One region of the Colwellia sp. MT41 genome, then DNA from elsewhere that is predicted to be linked to it. Evidence: riboswitches for the same ligand, from Rfam matches in the RefSeq annotation. Region 1 holds a riboswitch; the other holds the start of a gene.
The links. A riboswitch is a leader RNA that binds a small molecule or an ion and turns the genes downstream of it on or off. The one in region 1 is predicted to bind lysine.
Positions count from the first base shown of each region.

Region 2: another riboswitch for lysine. It lies ahead of CMT41_RS15700 (2,3,4,5-tetrahydropyridine-2,6-dicarboxylate N-succinyltransferase); the one in region 1 lies ahead of lysC (lysine-sensitive aspartokinase 3).

Region 1 is NZ_CP013145.1:2,533,409-2,543,180, forward strand. Features, by position in the region: gene CMT41_RS10805 (glutathione peroxidase) at 1-232, shown strand, start outside; gene CMT41_RS10810 (MarR family winged helix-turn-helix transcriptional regulator) at 242-673, shown strand; gene lysC (lysine-sensitive aspartokinase 3) at 771-2,141, opposite strand; lysine riboswitch at 2,314-2,535, opposite strand; gene CMT41_RS10820 (ElyC/SanA/YdcF family protein) at 2,702-3,466, shown strand; partial or broken gene CMT41_RS18705 (Nif3-like dinuclear metal center hexameric protein) at 3,508-3,633, opposite strand; gene CMT41_RS10825 (Nif3-like dinuclear metal center hexameric protein) at 3,980-4,738, opposite strand; gene CMT41_RS10830 (class I SAM-dependent methyltransferase) at 4,805-5,581, opposite strand; gene gloB (hydroxyacylglutathione hydrolase) at 5,711-6,508, shown strand; gene CMT41_RS10840 (LysM peptidoglycan-binding domain-containing protein) at 6,613-8,262, shown strand; gene CMT41_RS10845 (hypothetical protein) at 8,325-8,822, opposite strand; gene ccoN (cytochrome-c oxidase, cbb3-type subunit I) at 9,387-9,772, shown strand, end outside.
Region 2 is NZ_CP013145.1:3,702,554-3,712,325, forward strand. Features, by position in the region: gene CMT41_RS15675 (TonB-dependent receptor) at 1-1,173, opposite strand, end outside; gene CMT41_RS15680 (hypothetical protein) at 1,302-1,625, opposite strand; gene traF (conjugal transfer protein TraF) at 1,833-3,098, shown strand; gene CMT41_RS15690 (succinylglutamate desuccinylase/aspartoacylase family protein) at 3,240-4,370, opposite strand; gene CMT41_RS15695 (PLP-dependent decarboxylase) at 4,406-5,653, opposite strand; gene CMT41_RS15700 (2,3,4,5-tetrahydropyridine-2,6-dicarboxylate N-succinyltransferase) at 5,832-6,581, opposite strand; lysine riboswitch at 6,753-7,002, opposite strand; gene CMT41_RS15705 (methyltransferase) at 7,170-8,234, shown strand; gene CMT41_RS15710 (sensor histidine kinase) at 8,259-9,772, shown strand, end outside.

The DNA.
Region 1 (9,772 bases):
TCCTTTATTTAATAAAATAGAGGTCAACGGTAATAACGCTCACCCACTATTTAACTATTTAAAACAACAAGCGCCTGGCATCCTCGGCTCTACATCAATTAAATGGAACTTCACTAAATTTTTAGTTAATCGCCAAGGTGAAGTTGTACAACGTTATGCACCAACAACTAAACCTGAAGCAATAACCGCTGATATTGAAAAGTTATTGTCAGTGCCGCTGAAAACTAATTGAGAATAAGCAATGAGTAATAATTTACAGCTAGAAAAGCAATTATGTTTTCGCCTGTATAGTTTGAATAAATTAATGTGCCGCCTTTATGCTCCGCTATTAAAAGAGTTAGCGTTAACCTATCCGCAATATTTAGTCATGATGGTGTTATGGCAATATCGACAGGGGATTTCGGTTAAAGACTTAGGCGGTCAGCTTGATTTAGATTCAGGCACCCTTTCGCCGTTATTGAAACGTATGGAAAAGCAAGCGCTTATCAAGCGAGAACGTCAGACAAAAGATGAACGAATAGTGCTTATCAAGCTCACTCAAGCAGGCATTGACTTGCAACAAAGCGCCGAACATATTCCCGCTAAAATGTTTGCTGTGACTGGCTTGTCTGCCGAAAAACTGCAAGCATTAAACCTGACACTTGATCAGCTTATTGAGAATATAGCTAATTAAACGCTGAACCTTTAAGTAATTAGGCGGGTTGCGCTATGTATAGCCCAAGGCTGTTAACATAAGCTTTGGGCTAAATAAGGTGTTATTAATTTATAGTTTAGGAAAACAAGCTATTATGCAATTTCTCAACCACAGAATTGGCATCAGCTTCAGCAACTAAAAAGCATATATTATTGGCACTAGCGCCATGGCAAATCAAACGAATATTGATATCATTTATCGTTTGAAAAATGCTTTGTCCTATACCTTTCGCAGACGTTAAACCATTACCAATAACCGCAACAAGTGATAAGCCATGCTCGACACTCACTTCACAAAGCTGTTCTAATTCAGTAACAACTGCATTGGTAATTAATGATTGTGTTGAGCCACTTGGGTTATCAAAGGTTAAGGCAACACTGATCTCACTGGTAGTGATTAAATCAACACTCAGGTCATGTTTTGCTAACACAGTAAATACTTTCGCTAAAAAACCACTGGCATGTAACATAGCAGGACTTTTTACCGTCACTAAGGTTTGCTCACGTCGCAAAGCGATTGAACGATAGGTAGGGTTGGAATCGACTTTTTGCTTAATTTGCGTACCACCCTTTTCCGGCTCTTTACTTGAGCCGACAAAAACAGGGATATTACAACGCATGGCCGGAATAAGGGTCGCTGGATGTAATATTTTAGCGCCAAAGGTTGCCATTTCGGCCGCTTCACCAAAACTAATTTCTTTAATCGCTCTAGCTTGATCGGTAATACGTGGGTCGGTAGTAAAAATACCCTCTACATCGGTCCAAATAGACAAATTATCGGCATTTATCGCTTCAGCCAGTAATGCGGCTGAATAATCTGAACCGCCTCGCCCTAGCGTAGTGGTATGGCCTTGACTATCTTGACCAATAAATCCTTGGGTCACAATAACTTTATCATGAAGTTTAGGTACTAATAATTGTGCACTTTGTGTTGCCAGCAGCTTGATATCAACCACAGCTTTACCATATAAACTATTGGTTTTCATCACTTGTTGAACATTAAAATACTCAGCCGCTACGTTAATCGACTGGAGAACTTGGGTAAAAACACGTGAGCTTAATTGCTCACCAAAGGCAAGGATCGCATCGGTAGTTTTACGGCTAAATTGTAGTGATTGTGTTAAAGCCTGCTGGGTTAATTCATCAAGCAAGCTATTTATTTCTTGATTAAGCTCACTGGCAACGTCCTTGGCTAGGTGCTGGGTAATATTAACTTGAATGGTACGAATATTTTCCACAATGTCTTTTTGCTCATCAACAGCAACATTTTCCTGACTTAAGCGCACCAAATAGTTGGTTACGCCAGCACTGGCGGAAACAACCACTAAGCGATTATTGGTATCATTTTTAATAATATTTGCGCAACGCAGCATGGCTTGGAAATCGGCAACACTGGTGCCGCCAAACTTGGCTACGGTTAATGATGATATAGATTGTACTAGATTCACAAATTTCTCCCCTAAAAACACTAGCTAGTTACCGAGCTTTTGCGGAACTCTTTACTGAATGAATAATTGAGTAAACTAGCGATTGGAAGAGCGTGACTGAGTAGTTAGCGCATGGGGTATTCTGCCTTGTTAGCAGACCCAGCTCATAAACGGAAAATGAGACGAAACTTTTTCAGCCAGAAGCTCTCCACCCTTTTACTTAATGCTAATAATGCCTAATAAACTAGGTTATATTTAACAAATACGTCAGGTGACAGCCCTAAGGATTCAACCTTAGTGACCGAGTATTTAAGCCCACCATCAAATACTCTCGGCGATAACGTCCCTCGAAAACGGTCATAGGAAGTGTGGTTCCTCACGTTTTCTACCTCAGTTTCGCACCTCTTCTGGTGTGTTGAAATATAGAGTATTAACCCTAAACCGCAATACGCCATATTAGACCCTATTTTGGCTATTATTGCAACAGTTTTTTTGCCAATGGACATTTTTTCAACAAGAACTTTAGCACAATACTTGATATAGTAGTTTTATATCAATGTTGTCGGTAAGTTAACAAAATCATGGATTTATTTCTCCTTAAAAAGATCATCACTGTCTTAATCATGCCTATTAATATAGTGCTGTTATTACTTATTTTTGCCCTCTTTCTTCATGGGAGAAACCCCAAAAAAAGCATAAAAAGCTTATCGGCGGCCATTTTTATTTTACTGATCAGCGCTTTTCCACCCTTTTCTGATACAGTTATGACCGCGATTGAAAATGATTACCCTGCTTATGTTAGCAGCAATGACAGTATCGATTATATTGTCGTGCTAGGTTGTCGCCATACTAACAATAGCAATTTACCGGTTACCAGCCAACTAGGTACTTGTTCATTACAGCGCATGGTTGAAGCCTTGCGACTATATCAATTGCACCCTGAAGCAAGAATAATCACTTCTGGCTATGGTGGCCATAACCCGGTATCAAATGCTGAAACCGTCAAGCAATCATTGATACTTTTAGGTGTGCCGGCACAAAAAATTATTACGGAGAACTTCCCCAAGGATACTGAAGAAGAAGCAGAGCTGATTGCGCCTAGGGTGCAAGGTACAAAAATAATACTGGTGACTAATGCCGACCATATGCCTAGAGCAATGAATTACTTTCAGGCACAAGGTATTTACCCTATTGCGGCACCCACAGGTTACTGGGTTAAAAATCCAGACAGTAGCAAAAGCTGGGCATATTATGTACCAGACAGTAAAAAATTACAGCAGAGCACTATTGCCTGGTATGAAAGTTTAGGATTATTAGTGCAATGGTTTAAGTCGCTTTTTAATTAAGAAACTACATTATAAAACGGCAACTAGCCTGTTGTTAGCTACTAAACGGGATTATCAATATCAACAAATAGCACTTCAAGACCATGCTCCTTGGCCAAATGCTCACCTAACGCCTTTATGCCGTAACGCTCAGTGGCATGGTGACCGGCCGCAAAGCAGTGAATATCCATCTAATGAGCAATAATATGGCTAGTACGGTTGGTTTGCTCAGACCCTTTCCCGTTAGATAGTTGCTGCTATTGAGTTGAGTTAAGCTAAGTTGAGCCCAGCTTAAACCTTAAACCTTAAACCTTAAACGGGATTATCAATATCAACAAATAGCACTTCAAGACCATGCTCCTTGGCCAAATGTCACCTAACGCCTTTATACCGTAGCGCTCAGTGGCATGGTGACCGGCCGCAAAGCAGTGTATATCATCTAATGAGCAATAATATGGCTAGTACGGCTGGTTTGCTCAGACACTTCCCCGTTAGATAGTTGCTGCTATTGAGTTGAGTTGAGTCCAGCAAACCTTAAACGGGATTATCAATATCAACAAATAGCACCTCAAGCCCATGCTCCTTGGCCAAATGCTCACCTAACGCCTTTATGCCGTAACGCTCGGTGGCATGGTGACCGGCCGCAAAGCAGTGAATATCCATTTCATGAGCTATATGCGTGGTTTGTTCAGAAACCTCTCCCGTTAAAAAGGCATCAATGCCTTGCTCAGCAGCAAGTTCAATATAACCTTGCCCGCCGCCAGAACACCAAGCAATGGTTTTTATCGGCTTATTACTCGGTGGGGCTATATGCAAACATTCGCGCTCAAGGGTAGTATTTATTAGCGTAGCAAAGTCTTCGCCACGCCACTCTTGTTTAAAGCTGCCCTGCATAGCCACACTTAATGGGTTGCCCAGCTCAAGTGGCGCGACATTTTCAATGTTAAATAACTTAGCAAGTTGGGCATTGTTACCCAAGGTAGGATGAATATCTAGCGGTAGGTGGTAAGCAAATAAATTGATGTCATTGACCAATAACGACTTAATACGGTCATGCTTCATACCCCGAATAACATAGGACTCATTTTTCCAAAAATAGCCATGGTGTACCAGAATGGCATCGGCTTGTTCACTGATTGCACGTTCAATAAGGGCTTTAGAGGCGGTAACCCCAGTGATCACTTTATTGATGTCTTTACACCCTTGAATTTGTAAACCATTAGGGGTGAAGTCTTTTATTTGCTCTGGCTTTAATAAAGCAGTTAAATAATCTTCTAAATCTTTACTTTGCATAAATCAGGTACTTTTTAAGTATGGGCAATAATGAATAGCTAATCGTTCATTTCAAAAGATAAATAGCTATCTACTCTTAGGGTTTTTTTTGTTATGTTCGACTGACTCTCTATGTGTATTCATAGTAGTCACTTTTACTGGATTAAACTCAGGCCGTATTTGCCATTTAGGTTTAATGGGTGTTAGCGGTAGCACACGTTTTTTCGCTACAATCACATAAACAGAGCCCAAGGCAGGTAAATAGCTTTTAGCAAAATTATGCCAACTGCTATTTAAGGTGTCAGTGCTCAATTTTCCTGTTAAGCCAGAGTGTAAACAGCGTTGGTCGGCTAAAATTTCAAAGCCCATCAAGTGCAGCCAATCTTTGACTCGCATCGGTGAGAAAAAATGTTCATTCCATGGTGTTTTACTGCGCCGGTAGGGTAATAAGCGGTTTAAACCGACCAGACTTAACGGATTAAAGCCCGTTAACACTAAATAGCCATTAGGGATCAACACTCTATTAGCTTCACGTATGACATGATGTGGATCAAGAGAAAACTCTAAGGCATGACTCAACAAACAAACATCGACACTATGCTCTTGCAAGGGTAAATCATCAATATCTCCGAGCACATTAGCTAAACTACTTTTACCGCTGATACTGACTTGATGGTTTATGGTGCAATTGCTTATCTCTATTTCACTACTTAAGGCACCCAGTTTAACCAAATGATAACCGAAGAATTTTTGCCACCAAGGAGCAAGCTCTTGCTCAATGGCTTTTTTAATTACCTCACCATTAGGTAAAGCCTGCCACGAGCTTGGATAATACGGTTGTCGAAAAGCTAACGCTGGTTTCATAGAGTCTTCTTTAGGCGTATAATAAGAAAAATTGTGGTGATGCCGAAAATAGCGCCAATGTAAAAGCGTTATCGACAAGTTAACACGGTAAAGCACTAAGTATATAACGAACTAAAGGTAAAATCTCATATGTCTAATACTCATCATATTGTTAGCGCAATAAAGGCCTTTAACGATAATTATATTTGGGCGCTAGCGAGTAAAAATAATGATAAAATTGCCCTAGTTGATCCCGGTGACGCTCTGGTATGTATTGAGTATTTACAAAAAAACAAGTTGGTTTTATCAGCCATTTTGATCACCCATCATCATCGCGATCATGTCGGTGGTATCGAAAAATTACTCGCTTATGCCAAAACTAAGGCATGGCCGGTGACTGTTTATGGCCCTGCTAATGAAAATATTGCTCAGCTCGATGTCACCCTTAAAGAAAACGATATCGTCACCTTAACCGAGCTCAATTGTCAGTTACACATACTCGACCTTCCCGGCCATACTAGCGGCCATATTGCTTATTACAATAATGACATGCTATTTTGTGGAGATACCTTGTTTTCAGGTGGCTGTGGACGATTATTTGAAGGCACAGCGGAGCAAATGCATAGCTCACTGACTAAATTAGCAAATTTACCCGGAAATACCCTAATTTACTGTGCCCATGAATATACTCAAGCAAACTTAGCCTTTGCCTTAGCTGTTGAACCCAGTAACAGCGACCTGCATACCTATGCAGAGCAGGTAAATTTAAAACGTCAGCAAAGCCAAGCAACTCTACCCAGTAATATAGCGTTAGAACGCCAAATCAATCCTTTTTTACGCTGTCATAAAGCTAGCATAAAATTAGCGGCACAAGCTTATACTAATCAAAGTCAAAGTAGCGACAGTGAAGTTTTTGCCGCTATTAGAGCGTGGAAAGATAATTTCTAGCGGCTTAGCTTATAGCAGAAGTAATTTACCGCCCAAGACTAGTTAGGTGAATTATGCTAGTCTGCTAAATCATTTTTATTTCCCGCTGATGTTACTGGTTATCCATGAAGTATTTATTATTACCTGCAATTGTTCTTTTAACTGGCTGTCAAAGCCTTTCCCCAAGTGATGTTAATGCCAATAATGACTCCGTTGTTAACACCCATCTTGAAGCGGCAAATTCCGTAGAAATCAATCAAGCACTGTTAGCCGACGAAAATATTGATGTTATCCACCCCATTGCTGATGTAGACATCGTTTTAACAGACAAAGACAGTGTTGAACAGCATAACCTTTGGTCACGCATTCGCAACCAGCTAAGCTTTGATATTCCTGAAGAGAAACGCCTTATAGCGCAGCGTAATTGGTATGTTAACCACCCAAGTTACCTGAAACGTGTCGCTAAACGCGCCGAGCCCTTTCTTTATTATATTGTTGAAGAATTAGAAAAAAATGATATGCCCATTGAATTTGCTTTATTACCCGTGGTTGAAAGTGCCTTTGACCCTTTTGCCTATTCTCACGGCAGGGCTTCAGGTATGTGGCAATTTGTCCCTGGCACGGGTGAACGCTTTGGCATGAAACAAAACTGGTGGTATGACGGCAGGCGAGACATTGTCGCCTCGACCGAGGGTGCCATTAAATACCTTAAATATTTGCATAAATTTTTCGATGGCGACTGGATGTTAGCACTGGCCGCTTATAACTCAGGTGAAGGTCGAGTCAGGAATGCCGTTAGAAAAAATAAACGTTTAGGTAAACCTACCGACTTTTGGTCGCTCGACTTACCAAAAGAAACTCGCGCTTATGTGCCCAAGTTATTGGCCTTAGCTGATATTATAAAACGCCCTAAAGATTTCAATTTATCACTTTACTCCATAGACAATAAAAGTGTTTTGACACAAGTTGATATTAAATCACAACTTGATTTAGCCAAAGCGGCCTCTTTGGCAGGTTTATCATTAGCAGAATTACAACGTTTAAATCCAGGTTTCAATCGTTGGGCTACGGATCCTGACGGACCACATAGGTTGTTATTACCCTCGCATACGGTAGAAAAATTTAAACTGGGCTTAAGTAAACTTAGTAAAAATGACCGTCTAGCTTGGCAACGTTATAAAATTAAAAACGGTGATACTTTAGGTGGTATTGCCAATAAATTTACTACTCGTGTTGATTTAATACAACAAGTTAATAATATTAACGGTAATCAAATTCGTGCCGGTAAGTATTTGCTTATTCCGGTAGCCGCGAAGTCACTCGACAGCTATGTGTTCTCACAAGCACAACGCATTGCAAAAAAACAAAACAGACCACAAAAAGGTCGTAAAATCGTCCATACGGTAAAATCTGGCGATAACCTGTGGGACATAGGCCGTAAATATAAAGTCAATAGCAAAAGTATTGCTACTTGGAATGGCTTTGCCCCAAGAGATACCTTAAAGCTAGGTCAAACATTAGTGATTTGGCAGAAGGATGCCAGTAACACCAAGACATCGAGCTATGCCAATAGTAAAATGGGTAACATAGTAGAAAATGCCATCATACGTAATATTACTTATAAGGTACGTCGGGGTGACTCTTTTGCTCGTATAGCGGATAAGTTTAATGTGCGTATCAGTGATATTGAACGGTGGAACAACCTTGATAGAAAAAAATATCTTCAGCCAGGTCAACGCTTAAAACTATCGGTTGATGTTACTAATAACATATAACGCGTAGCGGAATAACTTATCCCCCTTTGACGAAAAAGCGAGCAACTCGGCTCGCTTTTTCCTTATTGGCGCTGACTGATAAAGTCGACAAAAAATGTTTGCTCCTGCCCCTTTAACTCTACCGTAAGCCATAAACGCCAAGCCATATGTTCATCACCACAACTGGCCAGTAAGCTTTGCGCTATAAATACCCCGGTGTTATCGGTTTGTTCAAAAAAAACTGGCACCTTGCCCATAAACATTTCCTTACCCTCTAAATAAGCTGAAATGTGAGTTATGTTTTGCTTAGTAACTTGTTGGGGCTGAGCTAATCCAGCGAGTTCAGTTAACTCAGCCAATTCAATAACAAAAGGTAATTCAGTTTTAATCTTATCGGCTAACTGCGGTTGCGAAAATTTAATGGTAAAATCAGCCAACTCTGTCTTGATTTGGCATTGACTCTGACTAGTAATGCATAATGGCGCTAAGGTATGCAGACTATCAGCCAAACCCTGTTCACTTACTGGTTTACAAGCACTAATGAGGTATAAAAAACCGATCAGGGGGAGTTGTTTGAACACGTTATAGCCTACCTTCTGTGAAAAAAAGCTATTATCTACTAACGTCAGTAAACTAGCCACTATTAGTCTTAGCGGGTTGAGCTTAATGCGGAACATCATTCATCAAAGCAACGCACTAAAGCGATTAATAGTCACCTTGCTAACTATTAATCGCTTACCCGCACTGTTAATTTATTGAGAAACGTCTATAAATAAGGTTATTCCGGTGCGTGGCAATGTTGGTGAATTGATAAAAAGTCAGCCACATTGAATTTTTTTTAACTCATTGAGCTTACTATTGTATTTTTATTGTTCAGTTAATATCCAGCCAAAATTAAAGGGTAATTATCATTTGTTGATCTACATCAAATTTAAACGCGCATAGTTGTTGATTTATAGCCTCGCCAAAGGTTAAAATTACCGGGATTTCGACACATTTGCTTACAGCGATGCGACATATCTCACGGCTCAATGAGCAAACACATAGAATTAGTATAAATTGTGTCCTATATCTAAGACTTTTACGTTTAGGTATTACAGCAAGAAATACTTTCTGATTAATAATAACACTGCGGAATTCTTAACATGACCACAAGTAATACGTCAGCAGTAGACTACAACTTCGATGTTGTACGTCAGTTTACTGTAATGACTGTAATCTGGGGAATCTTTGGTACACTTGTAGGTGTACTTATCGCGGCACAATTAATTTGGCCTGCGTTAAACTTTGATACACCTTGGTTAACCTACTCCCGTCTTCGTCCACTTCATACTAATGTTGTAATTTTTGCATTTGGTACAAGTGCTTTATTTGCCACATCTTATTACGTTGTCCAGCGTACCTGCCAAACACGACTGTTTGGTGGTAAGTTAGTGGCGTTTACCTTCTGGGGCTGGCAAGCAGTCATTGTAGCCGCAGTTATAACCTTACCTTTAGGTTATACCTCTTCAAAAGAATACGCTGAGATGGA
Region 2 (9,772 bases), 1.2 Mb from region 1:
TGCATAAACACCGCTATCTTGGCTAGCACTCAGGGTTAACGGCTGACTATGTTCATCAGCATGTTCCCCTTCATGGCTATGGCCAGGAATTCCGTAGTCTCTACTCATAAAGCCATAAGAAAAACCGATAAAGCCATCGTCAAGTAAATAACTAGTACCGAAGGTGGCCCCACTGCTGGTAGAGGCACTATTTTCGAGACGGATTTTTCCATGCTCTTCATACTCGGCAGCATTGTCCTGGTGTTCTTCATGGGAGTCAGCCTCACCAGCAAGTTTATAATCTTTAGAGTCACGCCAAAAACCATCCAAGTGAAAAGCGATATTATCTCGACCCGTTTGGATATTAATTGAGCCCTGCCGTTCATTGGAAACATCGTTATATTGTAACAAATAGTCAATTTGATCGTCAGTACTCCTTGGTACACGTTCATCCACCACATTAACCACACCACCAATTGCACCACTGCCGTAAAATAGCGTTGCTGGACCACGTAATACTTCTATTTGTGTTGCTGTACTTGTTTCTGTTGCTACTACGTGATCAGGACCAATACGTGAAGCATCACCAACGTCTAAGCCATTTTGGGTAATAAGTACTCTAGGACCATCCAAGCCTCTAATAATGGGGGTACTGGCAACGGGACCATAATAACTCGAATGAACACCCACTTCATTTTTTAGCGTTTCCCCTAAGGTTGCCGCTTGTTTCATTTTTAATTCATCGGCACTGAGCACATTAATAGGCAATGCCGACTCAATTAAAGAGCTATGTAACGGCATTGCATGTACATCAATAATTTCCATCACCGAAGCAGACAAAACCACCTTTAGGTCAGTGACATCTTGCTCTTTAATAATAATTTGTTGCTTACTATGCCCATAATTTTTAGCACTAATATGAACTTCAAAAACGCCTTGTTTAACGTCGGTAAAGATAAACGCCCCCTGAGCATTGGAACGTACTTGCTGTGTACCATTAGCTAGTTCCACTCTGGCATTATAAATAGCTTGGCCTTGTTTATTAAGCACTACCCCTGATAGGCTCTGCGCTAAGCTGGTTTGACTAAAACATAACATTGTTGCGAGTGTTGACAGCACTCCGGTATTAACAATTTTTTTCAGAGGGAATTTAACTTGACTATTGATACTCTTTTGATTGGCAAAAAAAGACATAAACTGGTTTCCGATAATTTTTTAGGTGATGCATACCGCGCTGAGAATTTAGTTTCACAGACAGCTAGCTGGGTGAGGGCTTAGTTACTGGCACTAAGCCCCACACAATAAAATACACGAGAAGAAAATTACAGCGAGCTTGGCGGTGCTCTTAACGGCGGGTTAATATAAGCAGGTGCGGCAAGCACGACACTGATAATTCGAACGTTGTTTAGTCTAGCTACGCTAGTTGCTACTGGGTATAGCCTGATAGAGCTGGGCGGAGAATCTAGACCTTGCTGACATAAATGACAGTCATGTGAGGCAACATTTGCAAAGGCATCAAAGTCAACTTGAGTAAAATGTTCACTATGAGAAAAAAAAGTCGCACAAAAGAGCAAGAGCGTTATAACGCCCTGGCGAATTTTTCGCTTATTTATTTTAAGTTGATATTTAGCTAAGGTAAAGTCCATAAGTGTTATAGTATAACATTAATAAGATGAACTCAATGCTTGCTTATTTTATCATAGAGAGCTTTCCCCCTTGCGACAAAAAAAGCTATAAAAAAGCGATAGAAACATCAGGCTAAACAGCACCGCTGCGCTATACTTTGGCAAGTTAACCCTATATTTCTCTTGGGTAAAGTAGTTATGTTATCTTATTAGCACAAGGATTTATTTATGGCCCCTTTGACTTACTCCCCGTTAAATATTGTCTGCCTGCACACATTTAAACCAACATTATTGTTAATTTCGATCATGGCTATGGCACTACCTAGCTATGGAGAGAGCTTTACCGCTAAACGTACCGGGCAAGGCTTTACCGGCTTAACCCAGGACTTTACCTCATCATTGAGTAACCCTGCGTTACTGACCAAATTTGATAACTATGATGATATTTTCTTTTCTTTAAATATAGGTATTATGGCCTCGGATAAATATGATGTTGTTGATACCACGAAAGAAATCAGTGATAACCTTGATAATTTAGCCAATGATATTAATGGCATTCAATTGCAAAACTTTCAATCGACACACCAAGTAAAAAGTTACTATGATGACCTAAATCAGCAAGTAGATGATATTATTGCTGACTTTAAAAAAATTGATAATAAAGTAGTAAAGGTACGTAATGGTTTGAACTTCCAAATGATTATTCCTAACCAGTATTTAAGTTTTGGTTTATTTACCAATCAATACGGACGTATTGCTGGCACACTAGACTACAGCGAAGACGATGAAAAAACCTTAAATGACGCGATTTTATCCGCTAACTTAAACTTAAATGATCTGGCGTCAGCAACAACTACCCTTGGCTATTCAATTGCCGAAGCGGGTGTTATGGTTGCTTATCCTGCTATTAAACACGCCAATTATGACTTCAGTATTGGCGCAAAATTAAAATATCAACGCATTGATCTTTATTATAATAGCGGGAAAATCAATGAATTTGACGATGATGACTTTGAGATCAGCAATGACGAGAATATTACCGATAAAAGTGGTAGCAATGTTGACTTAGGTTTATACCTAACCTGGGGAGCAGAGCGTCAATGGCACGCGGCTCTGGTCAGTAATAACTTGCTAAAAAAAACCGTATATCATGTTGAACAAAATATTACTTTTACTTTAAAAAACAGCACTGTCTTTGGTTTAAGTTATCAAAATAGTTGGCTAAGCCTAGCAACAGAGATAGACTTAACCGACCGAGCGCAGTTTGCTGCTTTAGCGGCATCAAAATATGCTGGCGTTGGTGCTGAGTTTCGTTTCTATGAACATATTCAATTTCGCTTAGGTTATCGTACTGATTTAAATGAAATTGATGACGATATTTACACGGCTGGTATTGGCATTTCACCTTGGGCGGTATTTGCTATTGATATTGCCGCTTTCACTGGCGATAACGATACTATTGGTGCGGCCTTGCAACTCAGTTTAAAAATATAGCCAGTGATATAAATAACATAAAGAGCGGCTTTAATAATCTCGCTGCTAGATATATTGTCCCAGTGAGTTAGCGCGTACATGCTGTTTTGCTCGCTGCTAGATATCCCTATCTCCGCGAGCTACCGTACATCCTGTACATAATTAAAGTTCGAAGTAATTACAAAGTACCTTATACAACTCAGTGCCCTGATTAACGCTAGCAGAAGCAAAATGTAAAATAGGGATAACCTCTTGCTCAAGCGACACATAATGCAAGGCATCACCATCACCATAATTATCCATACGCAGAATTCGTACTAAAGGCTCGCCGGCAGCTAAGGGCTTGCCAAACTCAGCAAGGTAATCGACCATACCGCCCATGGGAGAATATAAGGCTTTATAATCTTTCAAGTAACCTGCGTATCGAGTCATTTTTTGTGGCTGATATTGCTTATTATCGATAACACCCTGATATTGTAAATAAGATAAAATACTTAAGGCATCTTGCTTGGCGACATCTAAATCTATTTGCTCTTGCGAACCCAATTCGACGGTGAAACTTTCCTTGTTAAAAACCCCTTGGCCCATGGTAAATTTTCGACCCAAGTTTTCATAGGCCTGCTGTAAACTCCACCAAGGACAAAAGGTCGCCTCATCCATAGCGCCATCAAAATCATTGGGAATGAGTATGGTATGCTCAATATCAAAATATTTAGCGCTCGCTTGTGCATACTCAGGGCAATATAAATGTTTACTGGAAATTGGACCTGTGTGTAAGTCCAAAACTATATCAGCTTGGTGCGCTAGGCGCTGTAATTGATAAGCAATACATTGACCTGTCGTTAGCCCCCAGGTGCTGTGTTTTAACTTATTTTCAACTTCACTAAGCAATAGTTGCTGAAATTTATCTTTTATTTCCTCTTCACTGGCATCTAAGTACTGTTGGACAAAAGGCTCAATAACACTTTCATCAAAATGGTACATCCTATTCCAGTTTACTCCGGTAATAGGATCAAAGCGCCCTAAGGTATACTCACCATTTTTGTGATTACAAGCAATGGGGTTGGCATAAGGAACTAAGGTAATATTACCTTGCAAATTACAGTGCTGTAGTAGTTCCAATAATTGGAAAATAACCGCATTGCCTTGCACTTCCGCACCATGCATATTTGCCTGTATATAAACACTGGCAGCAGCATTATTTTTACCTTTAAAGGCATAAACAGGTACAGTTAGTTTAGTGCCACTGGCCATTTCGCCAACGGACATAACTTCTTTGCTAAATTTATTCATCTTCTTCCCTTAACTATTCCTTAACTATTCCTTAACTATGCCAAATAAGATGAAGCTGGCTGAGCCGCTCTAACTTGAGTAAGAATGCCATCTTGATAAACATACTCAGCCGCTAATTCATGACATAAAAAAAATGGCATACTTTCAGTAAAGCCATAAGCACCACAATAACCAAACACTAATTTATCGCCTACATCGATATCAGCAGGTAAATGTAAATGCCCAAGTTTATCCATGCTAGTACATAAAGGACCATGTAGGTCAAAAGCCTGCATAGTAGTATTTTCAGCAGAGAAACCTGCGCGTAATATTTGTACCGGAAAGGTTTGTTCGGTGATTGCTGGGCGTAGTAAATGATTTATACCTGCGGCTAACACCAGCTGCTCTTGCTCATAATTCATTTTTCTATCCACTACCGGTACGACATAATAACCACACTCGGCCACGGCAAAGCGCCCTAACTCCAGCCACAACTCTTTAACACCTGACTTTGCTTTGATAACGGCTAAGTCAGCAATAATTCGCGGCCAAGACAACGTTTGCCCTACCCCTAAATAATCAATGCCTAAACCACCACCTAAATCGAGTATATCGAGTGTCATACCTATGCTGTTAGCTAAGTCCGTCAACGGGCTTATCATTTGCGACCATAATGAAAACATTTTTTCATTACTGAGCATATTGCCCCATTGAAAAATATGTAAGCCACAAATTGCCAACGCAGGATAGCTATCGACATGAATATTTTTCCACTCAGACACGGATAGACCAAACGGCGTTAAGCTATTACCACCGAGTGGGTTTTTCTCGCCTTCATGCCATTGCAGCTGTACTCTAAGTAGCACTTTTGGCTTATCAGTCTCACCTGATGATAATTCTTGTTCAAGCACTACTTCATTAAGCCAAGTAAGTTGGTTCAAACTTTCTACCACAAAGGTTCTCACCCCTTGTTTTATAAACGCCGCTAGCTGTTTTTTAGATTTTGCCGGCCCGGTATTTAGCACTCGGCTTGGATCTACACCTTGGGCGAGTACCTGCGTTAATTCACCGGCGCTGGCGACATCAAAGTCAAAACCAGCACAGTCTAGGGTTTGAATTATTTTTGATAGCGGATTTGCTTTAACAGCAAACCATAATTTAATAACATCTTGCTGCTGCAAAGCGGCTAAATGCGCTTTAAGTGCATCAAGTTGATAAACAAAATAGCCTTGTTCGTCTTCAGGAGAAACATGTTCAAGCAAGGAATTTTCAATACTGGTATCGAACCAAGTGGCTTTAGTCATTATATTTTTCTTTAATCTTAAAACTCAATCGAGTTAGTAAATTAGTTAATCTAGTGAATAGATTAATCAATCAGCTTTAAGCTGCATGGTTCAAGCTAAAGAAAAAAGCACAGAATTGATGACTATCAATGAGTACTTTTGACGCATAGATTGCACCATACAGCGACTAGATGATTAATTAACGCAGAATTGATTCTAACTCTAATGATGCATCGCTTTTTTCATCACGATACTTAACAATAAGTGCACAGGCCATGCTTAAACCTAGCTCTTGTGCCCACTCACCTTTGACAGGTCGGGTACCAGGAACAACCACAGCACGCTCTGGTATTTCAGCGCCTTTTTCTCGCATAACTTGGTTTACACAATCATAAACAGGTACAGATTTAGAAAGAGATACACCAGGTGCTAACACCGCACCTTTTTTAACCACTATACCTTCAACGACAACGACACCGGCACTCAAAAAGGCATCATCTTCAATAATGACTGGACTAGCCCCAATAGGCTCTAAGACCCCACCAATTTGCACGGCAGCTGAGATGTGAACATTTTTCCCCACCTGCGCACATGAACCAATTAAAGCATGGCTATCTACCATAGTACCGGTATCAACATAGGCACCAACATTGATGTATGCTGGTGGCATGATGATTACACCTTCAGCAACATAGGCTCCAGCACGTACTGATGAGCCACCAGGCACCAAACGAACGCCATCTTCTGGTGTAAACTGGCGAGCGGGTAAGTTATGTTTGTCAACAAATCCTTGATAATTACCATTTAAAGCAACATTTTCACCGGCTTTAAATGCGGCTAAAATGCCTTGTTTTACTTCAACATTGACATGCCAATTACCGGCTTCATCTTGGTTTGCCGCTCGTAAACTACCTGATTCCAACTGTGCTAAAACATCTTGCCAGTTCATTTTTCACTCCGCTTATCTGATAAAAATCTATAGAAAATAATGTGTACCTAGTGTTATTACGGACATGGTTAAACATGCTTGATTAATAAAGCTAAATACATTGTGCGGAGTACTGGGCAATTACAAAGAAGAGCATAACATCAGCGGGGCTGGCATTTTGGCTAAGATGCAAAGGCCAGAAGCTCCCCACTTAAACAACCAACATGGTTATGGTTCAAAGTGACAGTTGTTGGGATTCAGCCCACTACTTTATAAGGTATAAAATAAACAACCGATAAACAGCCAATCAAATAGCCATCTATCTCGGCGTTAATCCCCCTCATTACCCTCTACAAAGTTTGATCTCTGTTTTTGACTGTATTAAAAAACCATACAAACAAAACAACGGTAATTACCTGGTTAACGCTCCTCTTCTGGCCCTATTAAAATTTAGTGCTAAGTTAATTAACCACTAAATAGGAATTAGGGACATTGACTATTTAAGCATTTTTTTTACTTGGGTACAATTAACTTAGCGCAAATAGCCCTATTCCCTTATACTAATTTCCCGTAGAATATAACCTTTATTCTTTCTCTATTTATTGCCCTATGTCTTTGTCGAATCCTAGCCAAGTTTTATTACGTAATAGTGAATTACTGCTGGCTAAAGCACCCTTGTTGATTAATTTACCTGAAGATGGTTTCATTGATGCGTATATTGAACTACATCAGCCAAACAGTATTAATTGTTTTAATACTAATTTCATCGATTATCAGGCAATCACCAAAAAACATGGCCACACTGCTAAAAACAAGGTACAGGCTACTTTCGCTAGCACTTATCAAACAAAAATGTGCCATGATCTCGTCATAATTGCGTTCCCTAAAAGTAAGGTGGAATTAGCTTTCACCCTAGCGACGATTGCTCATTGCATAAATGACACCACAAAAATATTACTGGTAGGCGAGAAAAAAGGTGGCATTCAATCTGCACCTAAATTAACCAAAGAGCTACTGACTTGTTGTCAGAAAGTCGATGCTGCTCGCCACTGCCTGCTTTTTGTGGGCTTATTTCAGCCAGAAAAATTATCTGCGGTTTTCAAGGAGCAAGATTGGTTTAAAAAATACCATATTACTGTCGATGGTATTGAACTAACAATAGCGTCACTACCTGGCGTTTTCAGCCAACAAAAACTTGATGTAGGCACGGCTTTATTATTGAGTAACTTACCGGAAAAAATGGCGGGAAAAGTACTTGATTTTGGTTGTGGCGCAGGTGTTATTAGCTGCTTTATTGGCAAAAAATTTATCGATACAAAGTTGTCTCTACTTGATGTCAGTGCTTTAGCATTAACGTCAGCACAAGAGAGCTTAGCTTTAAATGGTTTATCGGCACAGGTATTCCCTTCAAATGGCCTAGCTGATGTTAGCGAACAATATAAACACGTTGTTTCCAACCCGCCTTTTCATCAAGGTGTCAAAACACACTATCAAGCCAGCGAAGACTTTTTAGCGGGGATAAATAAACAACTTTATAAGCAAGGCTGCATTACCATAGTAGCCAATAGCTTTTTACGCTATCAAGCGATCATGCAAACATATATTGGCCATACTCGTGTTATAGCAAAAGACAAAGGGTTTACTATTTACCAAGCTCAGCTATCATCAAAGTAATATAGGTATAATTTATTGGATACCATGCCAAAGTCAAATCAAACCATGTCACTACATACTCGCTTAGTACAGAGTATTATGGCGTTAAGCACCATTATATTGCTTGGCGCTTCGATAAGCATAATTTATATGGTTGATAAAAAAGGTGATGCAGCCATTGCCAGTGAAACGCGTGCGTGGGCAAATATATTGGCTAAAAACAGTATTCCATTCCTAGAAAGTGACCATGACATTAGCCAAGTTAAACTAAAAGAAGAACTTAAACAATTAATCACTAGCCCCATGATTAACCATATTCATGTCTATCGATTAAATGATGATGGCAGTATTGAGTATTTCACTAGCTATAATAAAAACCATAGTTTTCCCGCAATTAGTAACAAGATTGCGCAAATTTCACAATTAACTGATATTAAATATCAAAATGACCATCTAGAGCTCATCGTTAAAATTACTCAAGGGCAACAGACTTTAGGCTATTTATTTATCCAATCGAGTCTACTGGAACAACATAAATTTATTAGAAAATTAACTTATTTCACCCTAGCTTTCTTATTTTTATCCTTGCTGCTTGCCTTTGCCCTTTCCCAATGGCTTTTTAAAACAACGAGCCAACCTATGGTGAAGTTAATCGATGATATAGGGAAAATATCTAAAAGTAGAAATTATCAGACACAATTAGCGCGACAGCCTTATAAGGAGCTTGATATTTTAACCAAAAGTATTAACTTATTACTGCTTCGCACCGACAAACACATTAGTAACTTTGTCGAAGATCACCAACATACCCAGTCACAAAAACAAGCACTGGAAGACCGACTCAGTGCCAGAACAGACGCGTTAAAAGAGTCAAATCAGGAACTATTGTCAACATTAGAGAAACTGCACGAATTCCAAGATCAATTAGTCGAAACAGAAAAAATGGCATCCCTTGGTGATATGGTTGCGGGTATTGCTCATGAAGTAAACACGCCAATAGGTTTAGGTGTTACGGCTTCAAGCTTATTGGCAGACAAATTAACTGAAATCAAGACTGCCTTTGAAAATAAAACACTAAAATCTAGCCAATTAAAAAAGTTCTTAAACGATGGTGATGAAAACATCGCTATTATTTTTAGAAATTTAGAGCGGGCAGCGAAGTTAATATCAAGTTTCAAAAAGGTTGCCGTAGATCAATCTAGTGCTGAGAGTCGAACCTTTAATGTTCGTGGCTTAGTGGACGAAGTATTGTTAACACTATCAGCGAAACTTCAATCGGCCAAGGTTGCGGTATCAGTTACTTGCCCTGACAAGTTATACATTAATAGTAAGCCTGGCCCCATTAACCAAATATTAATCAACCTAATTCTTAATTCAATTTATCATGCTTTTGATGGACTTGAACATGGTACGATTACCATCAACATTATGAATTTAAGCGACCAATTACATATTAATTACAGTGACGATGGCATTGGTATTGATGAATCAATCAAAAATAAAATTTTCGACCCCTTTACTACTACCAAGCGAGGCAGGGGTGGCAGCGGACTAGGTAT